3 regions of the Sphingobium sp. TomTYG72 genome follow, and region 3 is predicted to be linked to each of the others. Evidence: riboswitches for the same ligand, from Rfam matches in the RefSeq annotation. Region 3 holds a riboswitch; each other region holds the start of a gene.
What was found. Region 3 has a riboswitch for cobalamin ahead of ACZ5U1_RS15780 (TonB-dependent receptor). Riboswitches for the same ligand answer to the same signal wherever they lie in the genome.
Positions count from the first base shown of each region.

Region 1: linked by a shared signal. The riboswitch ahead of ACZ5U1_RS13545 (DUF1636 domain-containing protein) and the one ahead of ACZ5U1_RS15780 (TonB-dependent receptor) in region 3 are both predicted to bind cobalamin.
Region 2: linked by a shared signal. The riboswitch ahead of ACZ5U1_RS06205 (TonB-dependent receptor) and the one ahead of ACZ5U1_RS15780 (TonB-dependent receptor) in region 3 are both predicted to bind cobalamin.

Region 1 is NZ_AP027337.1:24,666-32,203, forward strand. It holds gene ACZ5U1_RS13505 (NAD(P)(+) transhydrogenase (Re/Si-specific) subunit beta) at 1-799, opposite strand, end outside; gene ACZ5U1_RS13510 (NAD(P) transhydrogenase subunit alpha part 2) at 803-1,093, opposite strand; gene cobU (bifunctional adenosylcobinamide kinase/adenosylcobinamide-phosphate guanylyltransferase) at 1,377-1,907, opposite strand; gene cbiB (adenosylcobinamide-phosphate synthase CbiB) at 1,904-2,857, opposite strand; gene ACZ5U1_RS13525 (threonine-phosphate decarboxylase) at 2,817-3,791, opposite strand; gene ACZ5U1_RS13530 (adenosylcobinamide-GDP ribazoletransferase) at 3,788-4,498, opposite strand; gene ACZ5U1_RS13535 (histidine phosphatase family protein) at 4,495-5,061, opposite strand; gene cobT (nicotinate-nucleotide--dimethylbenzimidazole phosphoribosyltransferase) at 5,058-6,074, opposite strand; gene ACZ5U1_RS13545 (DUF1636 domain-containing protein) at 6,071-6,478, opposite strand; cobalamin riboswitch at 6,639-6,828, opposite strand; gene ACZ5U1_RS13550 (formate dehydrogenase accessory sulfurtransferase FdhD) at 6,875-7,538, opposite strand, start outside.
Region 2 is NZ_AP027336.1:1,221,366-1,228,903, reverse strand. It holds gene ACZ5U1_RS06230 (DEAD/DEAH box helicase) at 1-326, shown strand, start outside; gene ACZ5U1_RS06225 (DUF2290 domain-containing protein) at 350-1,003, shown strand; gene tcmP (three-Cys-motif partner protein TcmP) at 1,037-1,930, opposite strand; gene ACZ5U1_RS06215 (DUF5131 family protein) at 1,927-2,751, opposite strand; gene ACZ5U1_RS06210 (PepSY domain-containing protein) at 3,003-4,415, opposite strand; gene ACZ5U1_RS06205 (TonB-dependent receptor) at 4,483-6,627, opposite strand; cobalamin riboswitch at 6,805-7,048, opposite strand; gene ACZ5U1_RS06200 (recombinase family protein) at 7,290-7,538, shown strand, end outside.
Region 3 is NZ_AP027337.1:507,384-514,921, reverse strand. It holds gene ACZ5U1_RS15805 (helicase HerA domain-containing protein) at 1-395, shown strand, start outside; gene ACZ5U1_RS15800 (low molecular weight protein-tyrosine-phosphatase) at 392-853, shown strand; gene ACZ5U1_RS15795 (malate synthase G) at 1,021-3,123, opposite strand; gene ACZ5U1_RS15790 (LysR family transcriptional regulator) at 3,234-4,130, shown strand; gene ACZ5U1_RS15785 (hypothetical protein) at 4,312-4,491, shown strand; cobalamin riboswitch at 4,693-4,939, shown strand; gene ACZ5U1_RS15780 (TonB-dependent receptor) at 5,119-7,137, shown strand; gene ACZ5U1_RS15775 (hypothetical protein) at 7,370-7,538, shown strand, end outside.

The sequences.
Region 1 (7,538 bases), 470 kb from region 3:
CGAACATGACATTGGCAAAGCTGCGGTTCATCGCCTTGCACATGACCAGCGCCAGGATGAAGCCCGACGCCCCGTCGAGCGCGCCCGCGACGATCAGCAGCTTGTTGCCCAGCGCAAAGCCCATGGCGGATGCCGCAAGACCGGCATAGCTGTTCAAGAGCGCGATGACCGTCGGCATGTCCGCGCCGCCGATCGGGATCACCAGCAATATGCCGAACAGCAGCGCCAGCGCGGCGAAGGCCGGGAACAGCCAGGTCTGCGTCGGGTCAAGCGCCAGCGTCACGCCGATCGCCACCGTCGCCAGCGCCACCGCGCCATTGACGATGCGCTGGCCGGGGAAGGACACAGGACGGCTGCCCATCAGTTCCTGCAGTTTGGCAAAGGCGATGATCGAGGCCGTGCAGGTCAGGAAACCCAGCAGCATTTCGAACATCAGCGCCCACATGATGAAGCCGCCCGCATATTCGGCATGGGCATGCTTGTAATATTCCGCCGCGCCGATCAGGCCGACGGCCAGCGCACCAAAGGCGTGGGAGATGGCGGTTCGCTGCGGGATCGCCGTCATCGGCATCAGCAGCGCCATCGGAATGCCCGCCGCCGCGCCCGCGATCATCGCGATGATGATGAGGTTATAATCCACCACCTCATGGCTAACGAGCGCGCCGATGATCGCGATGACCATGCCGATCTCGCCCGCGCGCACGCCGCGACGAGCGGTCGAAGGATGGCTCATCCACATCAGCGACAGGATGAACAAAGCGGACGCGACGATCGCCGCGAAGGGTACGAAGGCGTCCATCTCTTACTTCCCCCGCGGCTTGAACATCTTGAGCATGCGATCGGTGATCATGAAACCGCTGACCAGGTTCACCGTCGCGCAGAACACCGCGATGAAGCCCAGCGTCTTGGCCAGCGGCGTCGCCCCCGCCTCACCTGTAATCGTGATCGCCCCCACAATCACCACCGCCGCAATCGCATTGGTCAGCGACATCAAAGGCGAGTGCAAAAGCGGCGACACCTTCTTGATCAGCTGAAAACCAAGAAAAGCCGCCAATATGAAGACGAACAGATAATCTGCATTGAAAGCGTTCACTGACTTATCCCCCTGTCCAGAAGCTGCGACCCGATCAAGAAACCCTGGCAGTCTTCCAATTTCGCACGGGTTCGGAGCATATTGCCCCTGCCATGATCGCTGGCTCCCATAAAATCCCTCCACGCATTATTGAGCGTGCCATATTGATCGAGTAGATCACAGGCAAGCCGGTCAGAGCCATTTATCACATAGTCGATTCGCGCAACGAATTTATTCAACCTCTACGACAAGTAGGGCTACGGGCATCAGCGATTTTCAAAATCGCTTGCAGCCGCGCCCTTCTTCATCCGCCTTGCTTGAGTGTCAGGGGCAGGCCAGCAGCCACAAATACCACACTGTCGCAAGCGGTCGCCACATGCTGATTGAGCAGGCCCGCTTCGTCTCTGAAGCGGCGGGCAAGTGCATTTTCCGGGACGATGGAGAGACCGACTTCATTGGCGACCAGCACCATGGGAACGGTGCAGCCAATGATGGCGGCGATCAGTTCTTCGCTCCATCGGGCGATATCCTCTCCAGCCAGCAGCAGGTTGGACAGCCAAAGGGTAAGGCAATCGACTAGGATGGGGCCAGATGGCGTGCGCGCATGGGCATTCCGGATCGCGACGGGCAGTTCGATTGGCGCTTCGATCGTTCGCCAGCGCGCGTTGCGGCGGGCGCGATGCGTGGCAATCCGTTCGTGCATTTCATCGTCGTACGCCTCAGCCGTGGCGATGTAGGTCATGACGCCGGGCAGGGCTTCGCATTGCGCTTCGGCATGGCGGCTCTTGCCCGAACGGGCGCCTCCCAGCACGAGCAGCTTTTGGAAAGCGGTCATGGGCTGACCCCTGCGATCAGCGCCGTCGCGAGCCAGAGCAGCGCGCAGGCGCGAACATAGAGCGCCAGCGCGGCGCGGGCGACAGCGGGTGTGGCTTCGCCCCCTTCCCCGCCGATCCATGGCTTGGCATGATATTGGCCTTCATAGGCGACCGGCCCGGCAAGGCGGATTTCGAGTGCGCCTGCCATCGCCGCCTCCGGCCAGCCTGCATTAGGCGATGCGTGACGGCCATGGTCGCGCCAGAGGATGCGCCAGCCGCCCAAGCCCGCGAGGCAGATCAGGAAGCCGGACAAGCGCGCGGGGATCAGGTTCAGCAAGTCATCGAAGCGAGCAGCAGCCCAGCCAAAGGCCGCAAACGGCTCCTCCCGATGACCGATGAGGCTGTCGGCGGTGTTGACCGCCTTATAGACCCAGATGCCGGGCAGGCCGCCGATGAGCAGCCAGAAGAGCGGCGCGATGACCCCGTCGCAGAAGCTTTCGGCGAGGCTTTCTATAGCGGCGCGGGCGACGCCCGCCTCATCGAGGGTGGCGGTATCGCGTCCTACGATCTGACTGACGGCGCGGCGGGCGGCGAAGAGATTGCCTGCTTCTAGAGCCTGAACGACGGGAAGGACATGGTCGTACAGACTGCGCTGCGCAAGTGCTGGCCATGCGGCGAGCGCGAGACCGACCCAAGCCCAGGAGCCGAGGACGTGGCGGATGATGAATTCTGCGGCCCAGCCTGCTGCGATGGCGCTCGCCAGGAGGATGAGGAGGGTGACGATACCGCCGAGGCGGCGGCGATGGGGCCGGTTCAAACGGCGCTCGCAAGCGGTGATGATCCGGGCGAAGGCTCCGACCGGGTGGCCGATACGGGCGTGCAACCGGGCGGGCCAACCTAGCGCCGCGTCAAGAATCAGCGCGGCCAGCTCAACCAAGCGCTTCGTCCAGTCGGGCCAGGGCGGCATCATCGGCGGGCAGACCGAAGCGGAGCCAGTTCGGTCGGTCCTCGAACGGGCGGGTGAGGATGGCATGACGCGCAAGGCGGTCGAACAGGGCGGCAGCGTTCGGCGTGTCGATCAGGCGGAATAGCGGGCAATCGCCGCGCGGGATGAAGCCGTGGCGGATAAGTAGCGCGTCGAGGCTGGCGGCGCGGGTCGTCAGGTTCGCGATCGTCTCGTCAATCCAGCGCTGGTCGCGATAGGCTGCGCGGCCGAACTCGATGGCAGCGGCGGAAAGCGGCCAGTCTCCCAGCAACCTGCGACAGGCGCCAATGATGGGGGATGGGCCGAGGAGGAAGCCCAATCGCACACCCGCAAGGCCGAAGAATTTGCCAAAGGAACGGAAGATGAGCAGGCGGCGGTGATCCCCAACTTCGGCCGCCACGCTGGCACCGGGCAGGCAGTCGGCGAAGGCTTCATCGACGATCAGCCAGCCGCCTTCCCTTTCCTGTTGGGCCAGAAGCTGCTGCATTTGCGCCTGCGCATAGAGGCGGCCATCGGGATTGTTGGGATTTGCGAGCAGGAGTGCGGTGCCCGGTGGCGCGTCTTCGGGTCGCTGCAACGGGCGCGAGTTTGGGAAAGCCTGCGCATGGGTGCGGTAGGACGGTAGGATATGGCAGGCGGGCGTCTCAATCAAATGACCTAGCAGGCGCAGGCCGGTTTCGCTGCCCGGCAGTGCGCAGATGTGATCGGGGGACAAGCCGAAATGTGTGGCGGCCGCCTGTTCAAGATCGGCAAGCGCTGCGGGATCGGGGAGGGGTTGCCAGTCTGGAGTAATCGCGTCGGTGCCGGGCCAGGCGAGCGGGTTTATGCCGGTGGAGAGATCGATCCAGGGAAGGCGCGTCTCATAATGCTGACGCGCCGCCGACAGACGGCCGCCATGCCAGTAGAAAATGTCCCTCATCGTGCCAGCACCAGTGCAGCTAGCAGGCCGCTTTCGATAAGTTCGATCCCGGCACCATGACCATCGCCAGAAATGCCGCCGATCCGGCTGCGCAGCCACCATGCCCAGAGGGGAACGAGGATAGCGGCGGACAGGAGGGCGGGAATGATCAGGCAGAGAGCTACAGCCAGCATCGTCCAGCCGAGCAGATGCACCGGGCTGATGCTTTCGCGGAAGCGGCTGGCGAGGCCCTCATGAAGCGGCGGGAGCCAGAGGGTCCATGCCAGCGGGCCGATCCGGGCGACGAAAGGCACGGCGATGATGGCAATCGGCGCGACATGCTCCGCGCAGAGGCGCATCAGGACGAGCTTCGCCAGCAGTTGCAGGACGATGGTGACGACGCCGAAGCTGCCGATATGCGGATCGGCGAGGACTGCGGACAGCTTTGCCCCGTCGCCATGGGCTGCTCCTACCCCGTCGGCTATGTCGCCAAGGCCATCGAGATGGAGCGCTCCGGTAATGGCGACCCAGGCGATCAGGCCGAGCAAGGCGGCCATCCAGGGATCAACGAGGAGGCCAATCGTCATGACGGCGGCGACGGCGAGACCGACGATGATCCCCGTCGCAGGAAACCAGCGGATCGCAGCGGCGAAATCCTTCTCCTCAGCGCGCATTTGCGGGAGCGGCAGGCGGGTCATGAGTTGCAGCGCGAGGACGAGGCGTGTCATGTTACAAGCCCGGTGATCTGCGCGCTCGGACTGTCTCCGGGCCAGAGGCGCAGACTGAGTAAGGCGCCATAGGGAAGGTCGATTGCCCAGGCCTGCTGGTAAGTGAAGCCACACAGCGCCGTCAGCGCGCCACGGATCGCGCCGGCATGGGTCAGGACCAGCGAGGGCCGGTCAATTTCGCCAAGCGCCGCCTTTATGCGGAGGCAAAGGCTGGACCAGCTTTCCCCTCCCGGCGGAGGATGATCGTCCGGGGATGACCAGAAGCGACCAATTTCCTCGGCGGGGAGAGTTGCGGGATCGGTGCCCTCCCACGCGCCGAAGTGCAGTTCACGCCAGCGCGCGTCGATGTCGTGCGGCACCTGCCGGGCGGCGGCGATCAAGTTGGCGGGGGTACGGGCGCGTGTCAGGTCGGAGCTGATCAGGCGGTCGAACGCAAGCGCGCGGGATCGTTCGACGCATAGCTGCATGGCGACGGGGTCCGGCGGCATGTCCATATGGCCGAGCAGGAGGCCGGGCGTCTGGGGCGCGGCGTGGCGCATCAGGTGGAGCGTGAGCGGGCTCATAGCGCGTTAGCCACGGCGGCTTCGGCGAAGGTTGCCATCTGGTCGTGCGCGGCGAGGGCCGAGCGGATGAGTTGCGCCGCAACCGCTGCGCCGCTGCCTTCGCCGAGGCGCATATCGAGGTGAAGCAGGGGGTTCAGGCCGAGCTTTTCGAGCAACCTGGCATGGCCTGCTTCGGCGGAGCAGTGGGCGGCGAGGCAGTGGGCCGTTATGGCGGGATTGTCGCGGGCCAGAGGGGCGATGGCCGCGCCGCAGATAAAGCCGTCGAGCAGCACCGGCACGCGCATCATGCGCGCGGCTAGGATGGCGCCTGCCATCGCCGCGATCTCTCGCCCGCCAAGGCGACGGAGCGTTTCGAAAGCGTCGGCGCAATGGGGGGCATGCAGGGCATGCGCGATCTGGACGGCTTGGGTCTTGCGGGTGAGGGCTGCTGCATCGATGCCGGTGCCCCACCCCGTCCAATCCTGGGCCTCGCCGCCGAAGGATTGAAGGCACAGTGCGGCGGCGGGCGTGGTATTGGCGATGCCCATTTCACCTGCGAAGAACAGGTCGCAATCTTGCACGACGGCGGCGGCGCCTGCGTTCAGGGCTTCGAGGCATTCCGCTTCCGTCATCGCGGGGGCTTCGCATATGTCAGCGGTCGGCCGGTCGAGAGCGAGCGGGACGATGACCAGCTCGGCTCCGCAGGCGCCCGCAAGCGCGTTGATCGCGGCGCCACCTGCCTGGAAGTTCGCGACCATCTGCGCGGTGACGGAAGGCGGGAAGGCGCTGACACCACGCGCGGCGACGCCATGATTGCCCGCGAAGATGGCGGCGCGGATGCGGTCGGCGCGCGGGCGTTCGTAACCTTGCCAGCCAGCCATGAAGAGGGCAATCTCCTCCAGGCGGCCGAGCGATCCGGCGGGTTTTGTCAAGGAGGCCTGCCGCGTCGCTGCCGCTTCGATCGCCGCTTCGTCCGGTTCTGGAAGCGTGGCCAGCGCGTTCTGAAATCCAGCGCGATCCTGAAAGCGGATCATGTGCAGACGAAGCCTTCAGGCGGGGTGCGAACGATGAAATGGCCCTTCACCCCCTGCGGCCATTCGGCGTAGCGAACGACGCCTTCCTCGCTCACAGCGTGGCGCAGGGCGTAATCGAGGATCGCGCGGGCGGCATCTGCGTCCGGGGTGAAATCGCCCAGCACATAGCCGACCTTGCCGGGACCTCGCACATGGACGGTGCAATGGCGCTGGCAGGCGAAGAGGCAGGGCATGTCCTGCACGGCAACCGCATCATAAGCAGGCTCGGCCGCCTGAAGGTCGCGCATGGCCGCGACCAGCAACGCGCCGCCGCGTTGTCCTGCCCCATCTTCCCGCTGATCAGCGGACAGGCGGCAGGTCGAGCAGACCACCACCGACGCCCCGTTTTCGACCGCGCACAGCATCAGCGGCGCACTTCCATAACCATGTGAACATGAAAGACCGTCATCATGGTCCTCCCCGCAAAATCGAACCGCAAACGGCCCTGCCCCGCCCGAAGGCGAGCAAGGCGGTGGCTGTCGTCCGCGAGGGGAACCCCGTTCGTCCGGCACACCCTGTCCGGTCGAAGAACGACTGCGGCAGGCAGGTCTCCTGGCTCACGGGTCGCTGCGCACCGGCCGCCTTCTCGGGGGAAAAGCTCCCCCAATGGCTGCGTGGCCGGTCCACTCACCGCTTACAGTTGCAGGGGCAGCGCGGGCATTACACCCGACTTCCCTTTTGATCCCCGAGGGGAACCTGTCGCGGGGCTGCTGATAAAGAGACGGGGCCAAGCCCGCAAGCGGTAGATGAAGCGGTTTACGTCAGTCGGGCAGGTCACCCGCCGCCAGCACGGCATCGGGCCGGGCAAGCACGACGATCGGCAATCCGGCGCTGGCCCCGCGCTCGGCTGCCAAACGCGTGGGAGCGGAGATGGTGACGAGCAGGGGGCAATTGGCGAGCGCCGCCTTTTCCACCAGCTCAAAGGAACAGCGGGAGGACAACAGCGCGAAGCCGCCATCCCACGACAATTGCCCCCGCCGCATGGCCCCGATCAGCTTGTCGAAGGCATTGTGGCGGCCCACATCTTCATAGGCGAGGCGGATGGCACCATCCGTCCCGGCCAACGCCGCCACATGGACCGCGCCAGTTTGCCGATTAAGCGGCTGATGCGCGGCAAGATCGTGCAGGGCACCGAAGATCGCTTCCCGGCTCGCGTCCGATCGGGCAGTCACGGCAGGCAAGGGACGCAGCGCCTGTTCCAGATTTTCAACGCCGCACAGACCACAGGAGGAATCGGAGACGCGATGACGGACCCGGCCTAGCAGCCCCTCGACCCGGTCTTCCGGCAGCGTAGCCCGTGCGACCAAGCCCTGCTCCGTAGCATGGACATCGACGTCAAGCGGCGCGTCGGATGGGATGACCAGCCGCTCGGCCAACGCAAACCCCTGCACCAGTTCCGCAACATCGGTCGGCGTCGCCATCAAC
Region 2 (7,538 bases), on a different replicon from region 3:
AGCGCCGCAACATCCTGTTCACAGCTATGACGAGATCGCGTGCGTGGACATATATAACGGGTAGCGGTGATAGCATGGCTCAAATAATCAGTGAGGTAGATGCAATACGAGCCGAAGGCTTCCAGCTATCATTTCATTACCCGACCCGTAAGGTAGCAGAGCAGTTGGCGGTTTCGTCGGATAGCAACTTTGACGATGCTCTGCCGATAGGAGATGATTTTGACGACCTGCGCGAGGCATTGCGTCGTGCTAAGTCCGTCCCTTGGGAGCAACTTCCTCTCGATTTGCGCACAGAATTGACGGAAGTTTACGGTCAGGGCACATGAGGCCAAGAGCTATTTGCGGGAAGATGAATGATTTCGTAGTTGATGGCTACGGAGCAGGGGCATTTCTCGCATTTCAAACCCATCTCTTAGAAGGACCAGAAGAACGTCAAATCTTTGGACCTGCGACCGTGCCTACAATGATTTCTCCGGGAGGTGTGGCGCTTCGAGAGTTCATCGGCATCCTCGACGAGGGGGCATATTCTGCGGTGTTTCACGATGGCGCGGTGGTAATCGTGCAATGCCGGTTTATAGGGGATATGCTCAGTTCGCATCGCTACTCATATATACCTTGTCCCGTAGATCAAAACCTACTCGACGCACGGCCCGACGAGATCACGCTTGCAGACTGGCTCCGGGATATGGCTACGGACCCGGTAAACGATGCATTTCGTAGTCGAGGCACATACCGCTTCGACTTCGTTCCCAATCCACCTGCCAATGCCGCTGATCCCCATCCGATTTCGCATCTGACATTTGGCTCGCCTGATTGCCGAGTTCCTGTGCGTGCGCCGCTGTCGCCTGCTTGCTTTTTCGACATATTGTTCAGAAATTTCTACCGGCCGTTTTTGCCGCTATGGGAGCCGGTTGCCCCGCATCTGAGGTGTCGGGGAACTGACGACACCATTACGGCTGCGGAGTTGTCCGTTCATCATCTGAGTTGGACCGAGGCCGCGTGAGCGTTACCGATCCAATTCATCCAACGTATTGCGTCATTCTTCTTCGAGCGCGCCCCACAGTTCCTCAAGGGACCCCTGCTGGGATGAACTTTCAATTTCTGGACGCCCAGAAATTTTCCTGTACGCCCGGATCATCAGTGGCGAAGCATCAGGATGATCGGTAGCGTGGATCATGTGATACATTGTTCTGCCGCCGCGTCGTGCACTGTGGATCGCGTAAGGATGGGCATAAGCATATCCCAGTTCGTCTTTGAACCGGGCGGCGACCATCTTTGCGCGTAGCACGCTCTCCATTCCTTGAAGCGAACGCCAATCAGCACGGCCCCACCAACGTTCTACCTTAGCGGCGGTTTCTTCGCGAGCTACAGCCGCGATTGAACGATCTACCCAGCCGGTGGCAAAGAAATAGAATAGCTCGATCTTGCGTCCAGTCTTCCGCCGAGCCAATTTTTGAACGGTCTCCCAAGAACATTCAAATGTACGCTGGTCGAGCAATGCAAAAGTTGCTGTCGTCTCTTTAATACGAGGAGATGCAAGCACCTCATCAACCGTCAAATTAAAATCTCCGGTCAGAACAGAAATCCGCCTACTTTTCGAGCGATGCTCAATTGCGAGTGCTTCGAGCCGACTTGTTCCCGATGGGTTTAGATCGCATAGCCAGAAATCCCGCATCCATTTCGGGTCATTCTCAAGGACTAACTTTGCAGACCACATTTCCGGGTGGTCACTCTCTTGTGGGGCAGCGAACCCGTCGATGTAGGTTCCATGGCGAGTGACCATGGTGAACAGTTTTAGATAGTCGCGGATAAGATGGGCTTTGCTTTGTGTCCACAGAGGGTGCCGAAGCGACTGGAAATTTCGCTCCGGTGCACCTGCTCGCGTGACCGGCAATTCCATTTCGGAAAAAAGAAGGGGATTAATGATCACGCCCTCCGTGCGTTAGGAAGACCGTCCCAAACTTCGCCGTCCAATATCCGCCCAGCTACCTTTTTTCCCAATCGCAACATCAAAGTGCCATCCGCTGCGTGATCGGCACGCGCCTTGGCTAGATTGATCCCTTGTCCAGGTGCCCAGTCCCCCCACTGCTTGAAATGGAAGGCTACATCAGCTTCCATGCACTGGTTCATCACATCTCTGAACCACGCAGGGCTTGAGGGGCGTGCCTTCGGGCCGCTTTCACCACCAGCTATAACCCAGTCCAAGCTCGTTCCTAACCAAGGGCGCAAATTCAGTGGGCCGAGTAGCGGTTCTGCTGAAATGAAGCGGACTGCCGCAGGCAGTTCGGCGAGATATGGAAGTCGTTCATCAGCCCATTCCTGATCTTCGACGGTCGTCCCAATCCATACGTTACCCGGCCAATGCAAGCCCCAAGGAACGGTGGCCGCAATTCGTTCAGGTCGCTTCGTGAGAAGCAGCCAATCCAGATGGGGCGTTCTCTCGATCAAAGACCAAAGCTTGACCCGCCATTCGTCGAGACCCGCCCTATCCTCGAACACATCCGCCATCGACGCGCAGAAAACTCGTCTGCGCTCGCCAGAGCGTTCTGCTTCCAAATTCCATTTCAATGGTTCGGACCAGTGTTTGTCTCCGAAGAACCGTCGTTCTGATTTCGGTCCCCACACATTTTGGCCCACCCGCTTGGACCATGCCTCGGCGTAGCAATGCTTACAGGCCGGAGAAACCTTAATGCAGCCCCACCACGGGTTGAACGTGTGATTGGTCCATTCAATCCGTGAGTTCTTAGCCATTCTTACTCCAAGCCCACCGCTGGCATCGTTTATCGCTTCAAATGCCTGATGTTCTGTGTTCGTTCAAGAGGTCCGCTTCAAACGTCTTGATCGGCAGTAAGGGCATAGGGAGTTCAATAGACCTTGCCCCCATGAGACATGCAGCCAATCCTCTCTGGCTGTCCCACATGGCCCTAAATCGCTCCAGTGAGGCATTGTCTCACATCATCCAGAGATCATTGATACGGCTCCTGCTTGAAGGGCGGCAAGGATCACACCTTCCGGGTCGGTGGCCCAGACAGAAATGAAGGATGCCATTGGTCGGGAGCTTGAGCCGCGCGTTTCGGCCCTGCTCCCCTCAAGCGGCGGAAGCCGATGACAACGCCGCTCAGCGAAATAACGGAGCCGAGCGTCAGCCATAGCCACATCCAGACGTCCCAAAGCGGCCGTTGTTGGATAAGCACCTCAAAATCCCAGCGATGCAGCCCATCGAACAGCCAGCGGTAGAGGCGGCGGCGAGCGTCCAAGTTTCGCAGCACCTCGCCTGTGCGGGGGCTGATATAGACCCAACTGCTATTCGCGTCGGCGAAGCGGAGGCGCAACACCGGCAATTCCACGTTCGCCTTGGCTTCATACCAGTAGGCATCGGATTTGGTGAGCCAGTCCACCGCTTCGATCCGAGCGCCGGGAACCAGCCGATGGGCGGCACGGATCAGGCGGCGAGGTTCAAACGTCACCGGCTTCAAGGTCCGGGCATCAAGGACCGCGTCCTGTCCGCTTGGCCGGGAGATGAGCAGCAACGGCGTGCCATCGGTCCAGATCATCCGCATCTGGCGCGCGCCCGCAGCCTGTGGTGCGCTGCCGACGAGTTGCCAGTCGAGCGTGGGCGGCGTCCCTGCTCCGGCATAAGCGGCGCGACCGGCATCGCTCAGACCTTTGCTGGCGAACCAACGGTTGGGATCGACGGAGAGCCAGCCGCTGACGATCCAAGCAATCAGCAACGTGCCACCAAACAGCCCCGTAACATGATGCCACTTTTGCCAGCCGCGATAGGGTGAAATCCGCCCGCCTTTGTAGCGGCGGCGCAGCCGCATACGCAGGATGCCGATCCACATGCCGCTGACCGCCCCGATGATGCCCACGCCGGATGTCCAGAGGATCACCTGCCGCCAAAGCGGCTGATCCTGACGCAGCACGGTCGGGTAAATCCAATGGGGAACCGATCCGAGCCAGTTCCAGAAACGCTCTGCCCGGTTCGTGTCGAGCACCACCGTTCCGGTGGTGGATGCGACGTAGAGGACCACCCCATCCGGCCGGTCGACCGTCACCTTCCACAAGGGTCGGTAGCGGTTGAACCCGCCACTAACCGTCCACTGGTCCCGCTCGATCAGATCGACGGCGGAGACAGGCGCTTTGCCGAACGCGGCGGCGATATCGCCTGCCCGGCGAGCCGTGACAGGAGCGATGGCGCGCCCGGTCACGGCCGAAGTCGCCCCATCGCCTATCCATACGGGGCCGCCTATTCCTTGCTGCATCAAGGCGTCGGCCTGAACAGCCCCATGGACCTGCTTCCAGTCGATGGGTGCCAATCCCGCCAGCCGCTCCTGCTGGGTCAGTGACGGGAAAGGCACATACATCATGACGATGCCCGATAGGAACCACATCGCCAGCAACAGGCATGTCACTATGCCCAGCCAGCGATGGGTGACATACAGCCATCGCTTACTGCGATGACGCCACCGGGCACGTCCATCAGAAATGAGCAGTCACCGAAACGTCGATGGAACGGGGACGGCCCAATATCCACTGCTCGTCATTATAGGTGGTGGTCGCATAATGTTTGTCGAAGAGATTATAGACCCGCAGGTTCGCGGCGAGGTTGGGGGTCAACGCATAGGTCAACCCCGCATCCACCACGGCATAGCCCGGCACCCGGTAGCTGTTGGCGTTGTCGGAGAAGGTCCGGCCGACATAGCGCAAACTGGCATTGGCGCGGAGCGCGTCGATGGGCGTCCAGTAGAGCGACAGGTTCGCCGCCACTTCGGGCACGTTGGGCGGTGTATTGCCGGTGTAGCTGGTGCCGCCACTGATGAAGTCGTCGAAATCCGCATCCAGCACCGTGCCGTTGGCATCAATGCCGAAGCGGTCGGTCAGTTGGAGCGTCAGTGATGCCTCGATACCCTTGGCGGATCGCTGGCCGATCTGCTCTATCGGGCTGGAAGGCGTGCGCTGCGCGACCAGCTTCTTCTTGACGATGCGATAGGCGGCTAATGTCGCGCTGCCCTTGCCGTCAAAAAACACGGCTTTGATGCCACCCTCGACCTGATCGCCCGTCGCGTTGGTGAAGGCGAACTGGGTCGCATTGGTGGTGAAGGTGGTCAGCGTGCCGAGCGGATCGACGCCGGTCGAATATTGCCCATAGAGCGAGATATTGGAGGTCGGCTGATAGACGCCGCCGATCCGCCATGTGGTATTGCGGAACTTCCGGTTGGTCGCGCCATTGGGGAAGGCATTGACCTCGCTGGTGCTGCCGTCCGGGTTATAGACGATGTTCCAGCGTTGCACCTTGTCGCGCTCGTGCCGGATGCCTGCTACTACCGAAAGCTGATCGGTCAACGCCAAGCGGTCTTCGGCAAAGAAGCTATATTCATTGGTGCGGCTGCGGTAGCGAGGCGCAATTCCCTGCGTGTCGTAGAACAGGCCGGGATCGAAGTCGAACGGATCAACCGCATCCTCTTGGCTGTCCGATCCAAAATCGTTGGAATAGGTGAGCTTGATGAGATTGGCGTCGAAACCGACGACCAGATCGTTTTTCAGGCCCGCAATCGGCTTGCTGATGCGGACGGTCGCCTGATCGCCATATTGGGTCTGGTCGTGGAAGATACCCAGATTGTCCATCCGGTCGATCTGGCCAGTGCCGCTATTGTAGAAATAGCTCTCCAGATTTTTGAACAGCCGCTTGCTGGTGAGGCGATAGGCGGCGTTGGAGAGGGTGATGCCTTCGGCCACCGTCCAGTCGGCGGTGAGCGTGGTGCGGTTGTCGCGGTAGTGCAGACTGGCGTTAGCGACATTATAGTTGCGCCGCCGATTGCCGTTCACCAGTTCGCCGTCGATCAGCGGCGTGCCGAAATATTCCATCGGCCGCTGATTGCCATAGTCGTTGCGCAGGGTGAGCGTGAAGCTGTCGCTGGGCCGGAAACGCAGCGCGCCGGAGAGGGCAAGGCTCTTGGAATTGCCACGGTCGACATAGCCGTCTGATGCCCGGTAGCTGACGTCGAGCCGGTAGGAAAGCATATCCCCAAGCGGCCCACCGACACCTGCTGCCGCGCGCCAGCTATCCTGCGATCCGTAGCCTGCTTCCGCGTCAAATTCCGTGCGTTCGGCATTGGGGGACTTGGTGATGATGTTCACCGCGCCGCCCAGTGCGCCCTGTCCGTAAAGGACGGAAGCGGGGCCGTTCAGCAACTCGATGCGCTCGACATTCCACGGGTCGGTGGGGAAGGTGATCGTGCCCGCGACCGGGAACAGCCGGACGCCATCAACCAGTTGCAGCACCGAACCTTGGCCGGAGAAGCCGCGCAGCGACAGGGCCGTGCCGCCATTGCCCGGATTGGCGGAGGTGGTGACGCCCGGCGCACGGGTGACCGCCGACATTATATCCAGATCGCCGCGAGCGCGGATCGCGTCACCATCAATCTGTGCGACGCTGGCTGGCGTTTCGAGAGCGGTCAGCCTCAAGCGCGATCCGGTCTCGGTTTCTTGGAGTAATGCGCCCGGCCGAACGCCCGATACGATGATTTCGGCTGAACTATCAGCGGCGGTTTCCGCGCTGGCCTGCTGCGTCGTGGTGGCGGCCAGCCCTGTGGCCAGCCAGTATCCTACATTCTTCCATTCCATTGCATGTCTTCCCGGCGTCACGCGACATTCGGGTGGAGACGTGCCGCCAACGACGGTCGGCACGCGTCAGCAGCCGGACGCCATGAAGCGACCGCCACGCGAACCGATGCGGCCTCCACCGCCCGTTCGTCGCTCAAACGGAAAGATACCGTGCCTTGGCCATCCCCTGGACCGGGCAAGAGCGACCAGACGCTGGCAGGTCTCCTGGCTCGCGGGTCATAGCTTGATGCACGGCCTTCCCAGACCTCGCAGGATTTAGCGTCCGGTCCAGTGGCTGCTCCCTCTCGCTTGAGAAGAAGCGATGTGCATTGCGCTCGCCGCTTACAGTTGCAGGGACAGCCCCGGATTTGGACGGCCGGGGCCATCCTCACCGCGTTCCCTTTTAAGCCTCTTTCGAGGCACCGGCGCGATCATGCTCGGAACGCCGTAAGGCGCGCCGAGCGGCGATCCCAATAACGGGCAGGCTATCACTCTGCAAGCGCCATCCTCACGGGGCCACTTTGCTGGCAAACCAAGCCGGGGCGGATGAACGCTTTTATCCGTATTGATCCAATAATACACTTCGAGCTGGTGTGCGCTGCGCCAGCAGGTAGGCTTTTTCCAGTTCAAGATAGGAGGAAGCATTGCTGGTAGGCTATTGTCGCAGCAGCACATCGGAGCAAGTGGCGGGACTAGAGGCGCAGGAGGCTCAACTCCTTGCAACGCGTTGCACACGAATTTTCCGTGAGATGGTGTCTTCGGTCGCGGCGCGGGAGCAACTGGGTGCGGCATTAGATTTCGTCCGCGAGGGCGACGTGTTCGTGGTTACGCGCCTCGACCGGCTCGCACGTTCCACTACCGACCTTCTGAGCATCGTCGGCAGATTGGAGGCAAAGGGCGTCGGCCTGCGTATCCTCGACTTCGGCGGCTCG
Region 3 (7,538 bases):
TCTATCAGGATTTCGGCGTCCGCTGCCGGATGAAGGGCCTGCGCACGCCCCCGCTCGATCTCGCCGCCTTCCGCAAGCGTTTCGCCATGGCGCAGGCGGGCATGTTCGACGCCGCCGATCCGCGCTGGGATGACGCGATGAAGGCCGCCCAGCCTCTGCCTGAAGACATGCTAGCTCCCTTCCTCCTCATCGCCCGCGCCGCGATGCAGGGCCTGCCCTGCCCGGACGACACAGCCCTTGCCCGCGCCTATGGCACCAGCTCGCCGGGCCGCGTCCGCCGCCTCATCGACTATATGGAAAAGATCGGCGTCATCGTCGCCCGCACAGACTTCGGCGGCCGCCGCTCGATCGGCGTGCCGCAACTCGGCCTCTCAACAGCAGCGGCCGAAGGATGACCATCTCCGTCCTCTTCGTCTGCCTCGGCAATATCTGCCGCTCACCGCTGGCCGAAGCAGCCCTCCGTGCCGAAGCGGAAAAGGCTGGCCTGCCCATCAAGGTCGATTCAGCAGGAACCGGTGACTGGCACGTGGACTGTCCGCCCGACAGCCGCGCCCAGGCGGTAGCCCTACGCAACGGCATCGACATATCCACCTATCGCGGCCGTCAGGTCTCGGTCCAAGACTTCCACAGCTTCGACCACATCTTCGCCCTCGACGCGGAAAACCTCCAAAACCTCCGCCGCATCCGCCCGTCAAATGGCATCGCCACCCTCCGCCTCCTCATGGACCTGATCCCCGGTCGCGAAGGCACCAGCGTCACCGACCCCTATTTCGGCGAGGACGAAGGCTTTGACGAGACATGGGACGATGTAACTCGCGCGGCAAAGGCGCTGATAGAACTGTTCAAACGCTAAGTATCCCGTGCTCCTGCGAAGGCAGGAGCCTAGATCCCCGTTGGCGCTGGGCTCCGGAGCCCAATGAAGATTGTTCACGCAGAGGCGCAGAGACCCCAGAGCAACGCCAACGAAACCCTCTGCGAACTGTGCGCCTCTGCGCGAAAATCAAAGCCCGTAACAACCGTTCAAGCAACCACCTTCACCCGCGCCCGATAAGCATGCAGCAACGGCTCGGTATAGCCATTAGGCTGCGCCACCCCCTCAAACACCAGCGCCCGCGCCGCCTGAAACGCCAGACTGCTCTCCTCCCGCCCGCTCATCGGCTGGTAGAGCGGATCGCCCGCATTCTGCGCATCGACCTTGGCCGCCATCCGCCGCAGCGCCGCGTCCACCTCGTCAGCCGAACACACCCCATGCAGCAGCCAGTTGGCGATATGTTGCGAAGAAATTCGCAACGTCGCCCGGTCCTCCATCAGCCCTACATCATGAATGTCCGGCACCTTGGAGCAGCCCACGCCCTGATCCACCCAGCGCACGACATAGCCCAATATCCCCTGCGCATTATTGTCCAGCTCATCGCGAACATCCTGCGCCGACCAGTTTACCCCCGCCGCCAGCGGTAACGTCAACAACGCCTCCAGCCCAGCAACCGGCTCAGCCTTCCGCTCCGCCTGCCGCGCAAAGACATCGACCTCATGATAATGCGTCGCGTGCAAGGTCGCCGCAGTCGGCGAAGGCACCCAGGCCGTATTCGCCCCCGTCATCGGATGACCGATCTTCTGCTCCAGCATGTCCGCCATCCGGTCGGGAGCCGCCCACATGCCCTTGCCGATCTGCGCCTTGCCCGACAGGCCGCAAGCGAGCCCGATCTGCACATTGCGATCCTCATAAGCCTTGATCCACGCCGCGCCCTTCATCTCGCCCTTGCGGATCATCGGCCCCGCGCGCATCGACGTGTGGATCTCATCCCCCGTGCGATCCAAAAAGCCCGTGTTGATGAACACGATCCGGTCCCGCACCACATAGATGCAGGCAGCAAGGTTGGCGGAAGTCCGCCGCTCCTCGTCCATCACGCCAACCTTCAGCTGATGCCGCTCCAGCCCCAGCAAATCCTCGATCGCATCGAACAGTTCGTTGGTAAAGGCGACCTCTTCAGGCCCGTGCATCTTGGGCTTCACAATATAGATGCTGCCCGCCCGGCTATTGACGAAACGCCCGTTCCGCCGAATGTCGTGCAGGGCAATCAGGCTGGTAACGATCCCATCCAATATCCCTTCGGGCGCCTCGTTCCCATTGGACAGCCGCACCGCAGGCGTCGTCATCAAATGCCCGACATTGCGCACGAACAGCAAAGACCGTCCCGGCAAGGTCAACGCACCTCCATCAGGCGCGACATAGGCGCGGTCCCCATTCAACCGCCGCGTCATCATCGCGCCATTCTTCTCGAAGCTGTCCTCCAGATCGCCCTTCATCAGCCCCAGCCAGTTGGCATAGGCCGCGACCTTGTCCGCCGCATCCACTGCCGCAACGGAATCCTCCAGATCGCAAATGGTGGACAGCGCCGATTCCAGCACAACGTCCGCCAGATGCGCCGGGTCATCCCGCCCGATCGGATGACTTGCGTCGATCACCAGCTCAATATGCAGCCCATTGTTGCGAAGCAGGATGTTGTCGCCTGCCCGCCCGGCAAGTTGCGCAGGGTCGCGCAAGACCGGCGTGCCACCCGCCCAATCCGCCCAGCTTCCTTCCGCCAGAGGAACCGCCCGGTCCAGGAACGCCTTGGCCCACGCAATCACCTGTGCGCCGCGCGCCGGATCATAGCCCTTGCCCGCCGCCGCGCCCGGAATGGCATCGGTCCCGTACAACGCATCATAAAGGCTGCCCCAACGCGCATTGGCAGCGTTCAACAGGAACCGTGCATTGAGGATAGGCACCACCAACTGCGGCCCGGCCAGCGTTGCCAACTCTTCATCCACCCGGCCTGAAGCGATGGAAAAAGGCGCGGGCTCCGGCACCAGATAGCCGATCTGGGTCAGGAAAGCCCGATAAGCCTCCGCATCAAAGGGCCGCCCCGCTTGCTCGCCATGCCAGCTGTCGATCTGCGCCTGAATCGCGTCGCGTTTGTCCAGCAGAGCCGAATTGACCGGCGTGAACCGCGCGAAAATCGCAGCCGCGCCCTGCCAAAATGCGTCCGCGGCGATCCCCGTCCCCGGCAGGACTTCCCCATCGATAAAGCGCGCCAGCTCGGCGGCAACCATCAGGCCCGATTTCTCGATCATGCCGTCCATGGGCAACTCTCCATCCAAAATACTGCGACGAAAGCCTATAGACCCCTCTCCATCCTCGCACTAGACAACAAGAACTCAAAGCATCTGTTCCTCACAGGAAAAGATTATCGATGGATCCCGATTATCTTCTCTTCGCCCGCGCGGTGGAGGCAGGCAGCCTTTCGGCGGCGGGCCGCATATTGAACATCTCGCCCGCCATGATGTCGAAACGCATCTCCCGGCTGGAAGCGCGCCTCGGCGTCCGCCTCATCCATCGCACCACGCGCCGCCTTGCCCTGACGGAGGAAGGCGCCAGCCTGCACCGCGACCTTGTCGCCATCCTCGACGCCATTCAGCAGGCCGAAGACCGCGTCGCCAACCGCCATCGCACCGCATCCGGTCCGCTGCGCATTTCGGCTCCCACCTCCTTCGGCCGCCTGCATGTGGCGCCTCATGTCGGCCGCTTCCTGGATCTGCATCCGCACGTCGACCTCGAACTCAACCTGTCCGACGCTTATGAAGACCTGCTTGCCGAGCGCATCGACGTGGCAGTCCGCATCACCAGCGACATTCCTCTCCATCTGGAGGGACATCATCTCGCCACCAACCGCCGCATCCTCTGCGCCAGCCCCGCCTATCTTGCCGCGCATGGCATTCCGGACAAGATCGCCGACCTCCCCCGCCACCGCCTGCTCGCGGCCGATGGACAATTGCCATGGCGGCTGGTGAATGGCCGCGCGCGCAAGCTGATCGACGGGCACAGTCATGTCCGCACCAACAGCAGCGAAATCGTCCGCGAACTCGCCCTGACCGGCGTCGGCATCGCGTTACGCTCGCTCTGGGACGTGGGCGACCTGATCGCGGGAGGCAGCCTCGTCCGCGTCCTCGATAGCTGGGAAGGACCCGAGGACCTCGCCGTCCACGCCGTCCATCCCCGCGCCGCAGGCCGTCCCGCCGCCGTAGACGCCTTCATCGCCTTTCTGCGCGAAACCTTCCGCGATGCATCGTGGAACAGGGGCAGCTCGTAGAAAGAAGCCCCCATGGAACGCGCACGCAACTCCCTGAAAAGCGCAGAAATTCGCTTCTGAAGTCATTTCCCATGCTGCTGTCAAAAAACAGAAGCTTTTCGAAGTTAACCTGCGTAATGGCAGCGGGAAACAGGCCGATGTTATCGTTCGTGCCATAAGAACTTAAGAGAGGATAAGGGCCATGCGCCCCAATGACGCGTCACATTTTTCCGCCTGCGCCGCCCAGGAAGCGCGGCAAGCCCGGGAAGCCCGCCTGCGCGGCGCCGACCAGGCCACCATCGCCCTCCACAACGAACGCGCCGTCCGCTACCAGGCCATGGCGCTGCGCCTCCAGCGCGAGCGTGGCGCGACGCTGAACTGATTGCCAGACCCCATCCCCTCTCCCCTTCAGGGGAGAGGGTGCCGAGCGTAGCGAAGGCGGGAGAGGGGAACGCAAGCACGACCGCCGATCCCCTCTCCCCAACCCTCTCCCCTGAAGGGGAGAGGGAGCAAGTTACCTAACCCAACCACCCTTGCCCAACCCCCACAGCTCCGCTATCGCGCCCGTCACCCGGGCAACCCCTGGGGAAATGATCGCGCCGGTGCCTCGAAAGAGGCTTAAAAGGGAACATGGTATAGGAGGCACCCGCCTCCCAAAGCCAGGGCTGTCCCTGCAACTGTAAGCGGCGAGCGCGATGCACATCGCCCCTCCTCATAGGTAGGATGGGGCAAGTCACTGGGCCGGACGCTAAATCCTGCGAGGCCCGGGAAGGCCGTGCATCAAGCGATGACCCGCGAGCCAGGAGACCTGCCGGCGTCTGGTCGCTCTTGCCTTGGTCCAGGGGATGGCCGCGGCACGGTAACTCCGTCTGAGCGACGAACGAGCGGCAAGAGGCCGCTTCGGTGACGTTGGCGGCCGCCTTGGGGGCGTCCGGCTGCCCGCGCGCGCCGGTCGCCGTCTGGCGGCAGGTCTCTTGCCGGATGTCGCCAGACGCCCGGAGTGCATGAAGTGAAATTACCCAACCAACTCCACCGCGCCGCCTGCGCGCTGACTGCCACGTTCCTCCCCCTCCCCGCCTTCGCCGCCGACGCGAACGACGCGGCCGACGACGCCAGCACCATCATCGTGTTCGGCCGGGGCGAGGACAAGATCGGCACCGCCCATGCAGCCAGCGAGGGCAGCGTCAGCGGCGCGGACCTGCTCGTCCGCCCGCTGCTGCGCGTCGCTGAATTGCTCGAAGCGGTGCCCGGCATGGTCGCCGCCCAACATTCGGGCAGCGGCAAGGCCAATCAATATTTCCTGCGCGGCTTCAATCTCGACCATGGATCGGACTTCACCACCTATATTGACGGGGTTCAGATGAACTTCCGCACCCACGGCCATGGCCAGGGCTATCTCGACTTGAACGGCCTCATCCCCGAAATCATCGCGCGGGAGGATTTTCGCAAAGGCCCCTACCGTGCCGATGGCGGCGACTTCGCGCTGGCAGGCGCGGCCTATATGAGCACGATCGACGGCTATGACCGGCCATGGGTCGCGGCGGAGGGCGGCTCCTTCGGCTGGCGCAGGCTGGCTTCAGGCGGCACCGTCAAGGCGGGCGCAGGCAATCTCACCCTCGTCGCCCAAGCCAAGGCCTATGACGGCCCGTGGCAGGAGGCCGAACATCTGCGCCATTATGCGGGCTTCGCCAAATATACGCTTCCCGCCGGGGCCGGTAAGATCGACGCCACGCTCCACGCCTATCGCGCGACATGGCGCCCGACCGAGCAGATTCCCGAACGGATCATCGGCACGCCGATCTGCCCCGACGTCTTCTGTTCGCCTGATCCTTCCGCGCGCGGTGAAACGACGCGCATCATCGGCAATCTCGCCACCGTCCAGCCGACATGGCGCGCCAATCTTTACGCGCAGTTTTACGACTGGACGATGTTCTCCAACCCCACCTACACCGATCCCGACGGCACCAGCGCACAAATCGAGCAGTTCGATCGCCGCTGGATAGTGGGCTTCACCGGTGAAAAGCGCTGGGACATCGCCCCGGCACTGCATCTGAAGCTCGGCACGGAAAACCGTTACGACGCCATCGGCAATGTCGGGGTCAATCGCACCGCGAACCGCGCCTTCCTCTCCTCGCTCGGCCGCTATCGCGTAAAGCAGGGTTCAGCAGCCCTTTATGGCGAAGCGACCGTCACACCGCTGCCTGGCTTGCGCATCACTGGCGGCCTTCGCGGCGACTATTATCATTATGACGTCCGCGCCCGCGACGCCGTCGCCGCCGCGCTGGGCGAAGGCAGCGGATCGGACACGCTCGTCTCTCCCAAGGCATCGGCCGCCTGGGCGATCACGCCGCGCGTCGAACTTTATGCCAATTGGGGCCGGGGCTTCCATTCCAACGATGCGCGCGGCGCGGTCAATGTTGATACGCCTGTTCCCATGCTCGTGCGCGGCACGGGCAAGGAATTGGGCGGCCGCCTGCAACTGCCCAGCTTCACCTTCACTGCAACCTATTGGTGGCTGAATGTCGGCAGCGAGTTGCGCTTCGTCGGCGACTCAAACGCGGTCGAACCCAGCGGAGCGAGCCGCCGCCACGGTTATGAGTTTGTCGCTTTCTGGCGCCCGCTCCCCTGGCTCGCCTTTGACGGCAACTACACCGCCAGCCACAGCCGCTATACCAATGGCGACCATATCCCCAACGCTTTCAAAAATGCCGCGTCCGCTGGCGCAGCCATCGTGCTTGACCCATGGGAAGCCAGCATCCGCGTCCGTCACCTTGGCCCCTCGCCGCTGATCGAGGACAATAGTGCGCGCGATTCCGGCAGCACGGTCATCAACGCGCGCGCCGCCTGGAAGGGAAAGCGGGTGCAAATCTATGCCGAACTGCTCAACATCCTAGGCAGCCGGGACAAGGACATCGCTTATTATTACGAGTCCTACCTTCCCGCCGCCGATGCGGAGCCTGTCGAAGGGAGGCTAAGCCGCGTTGTTGAACCGCGAACGGTGAGGGGCGGCGTCAAGTTCAGCTTCTGATGCTAGGGAAGGCCGCCTCTTAAAAAGAAGCTGCGGCCTTCCCAATCAGTCACTTATGTAATGAACGGTAGCGTTCATAAGTAAAAATGAACAGAACATCAGTCAAAACGATAGTAAATATATGTTAAATACCCTTGGAAATTTTGAGACATGGTTGACGTCTTTTCGCCTCTATGCAATTTTCCCCCCTCGGCAATCTGAACAAAGAATCAGTAGCCTGGAGAGGATGCCAATGAAGCACGCACCATTAAGGGGCGCCGTTTTTCACGCGATATTGCGTGACTGCCTGGAAGCACAGCGCGCCCCCAAGGAAACAGAGATACAACTGATCGCCTGCAAGATATGGCAGGACAGTTTCGCGGCGATCACGCACAAGAACTGGCACGACCTCGTACCTGGCG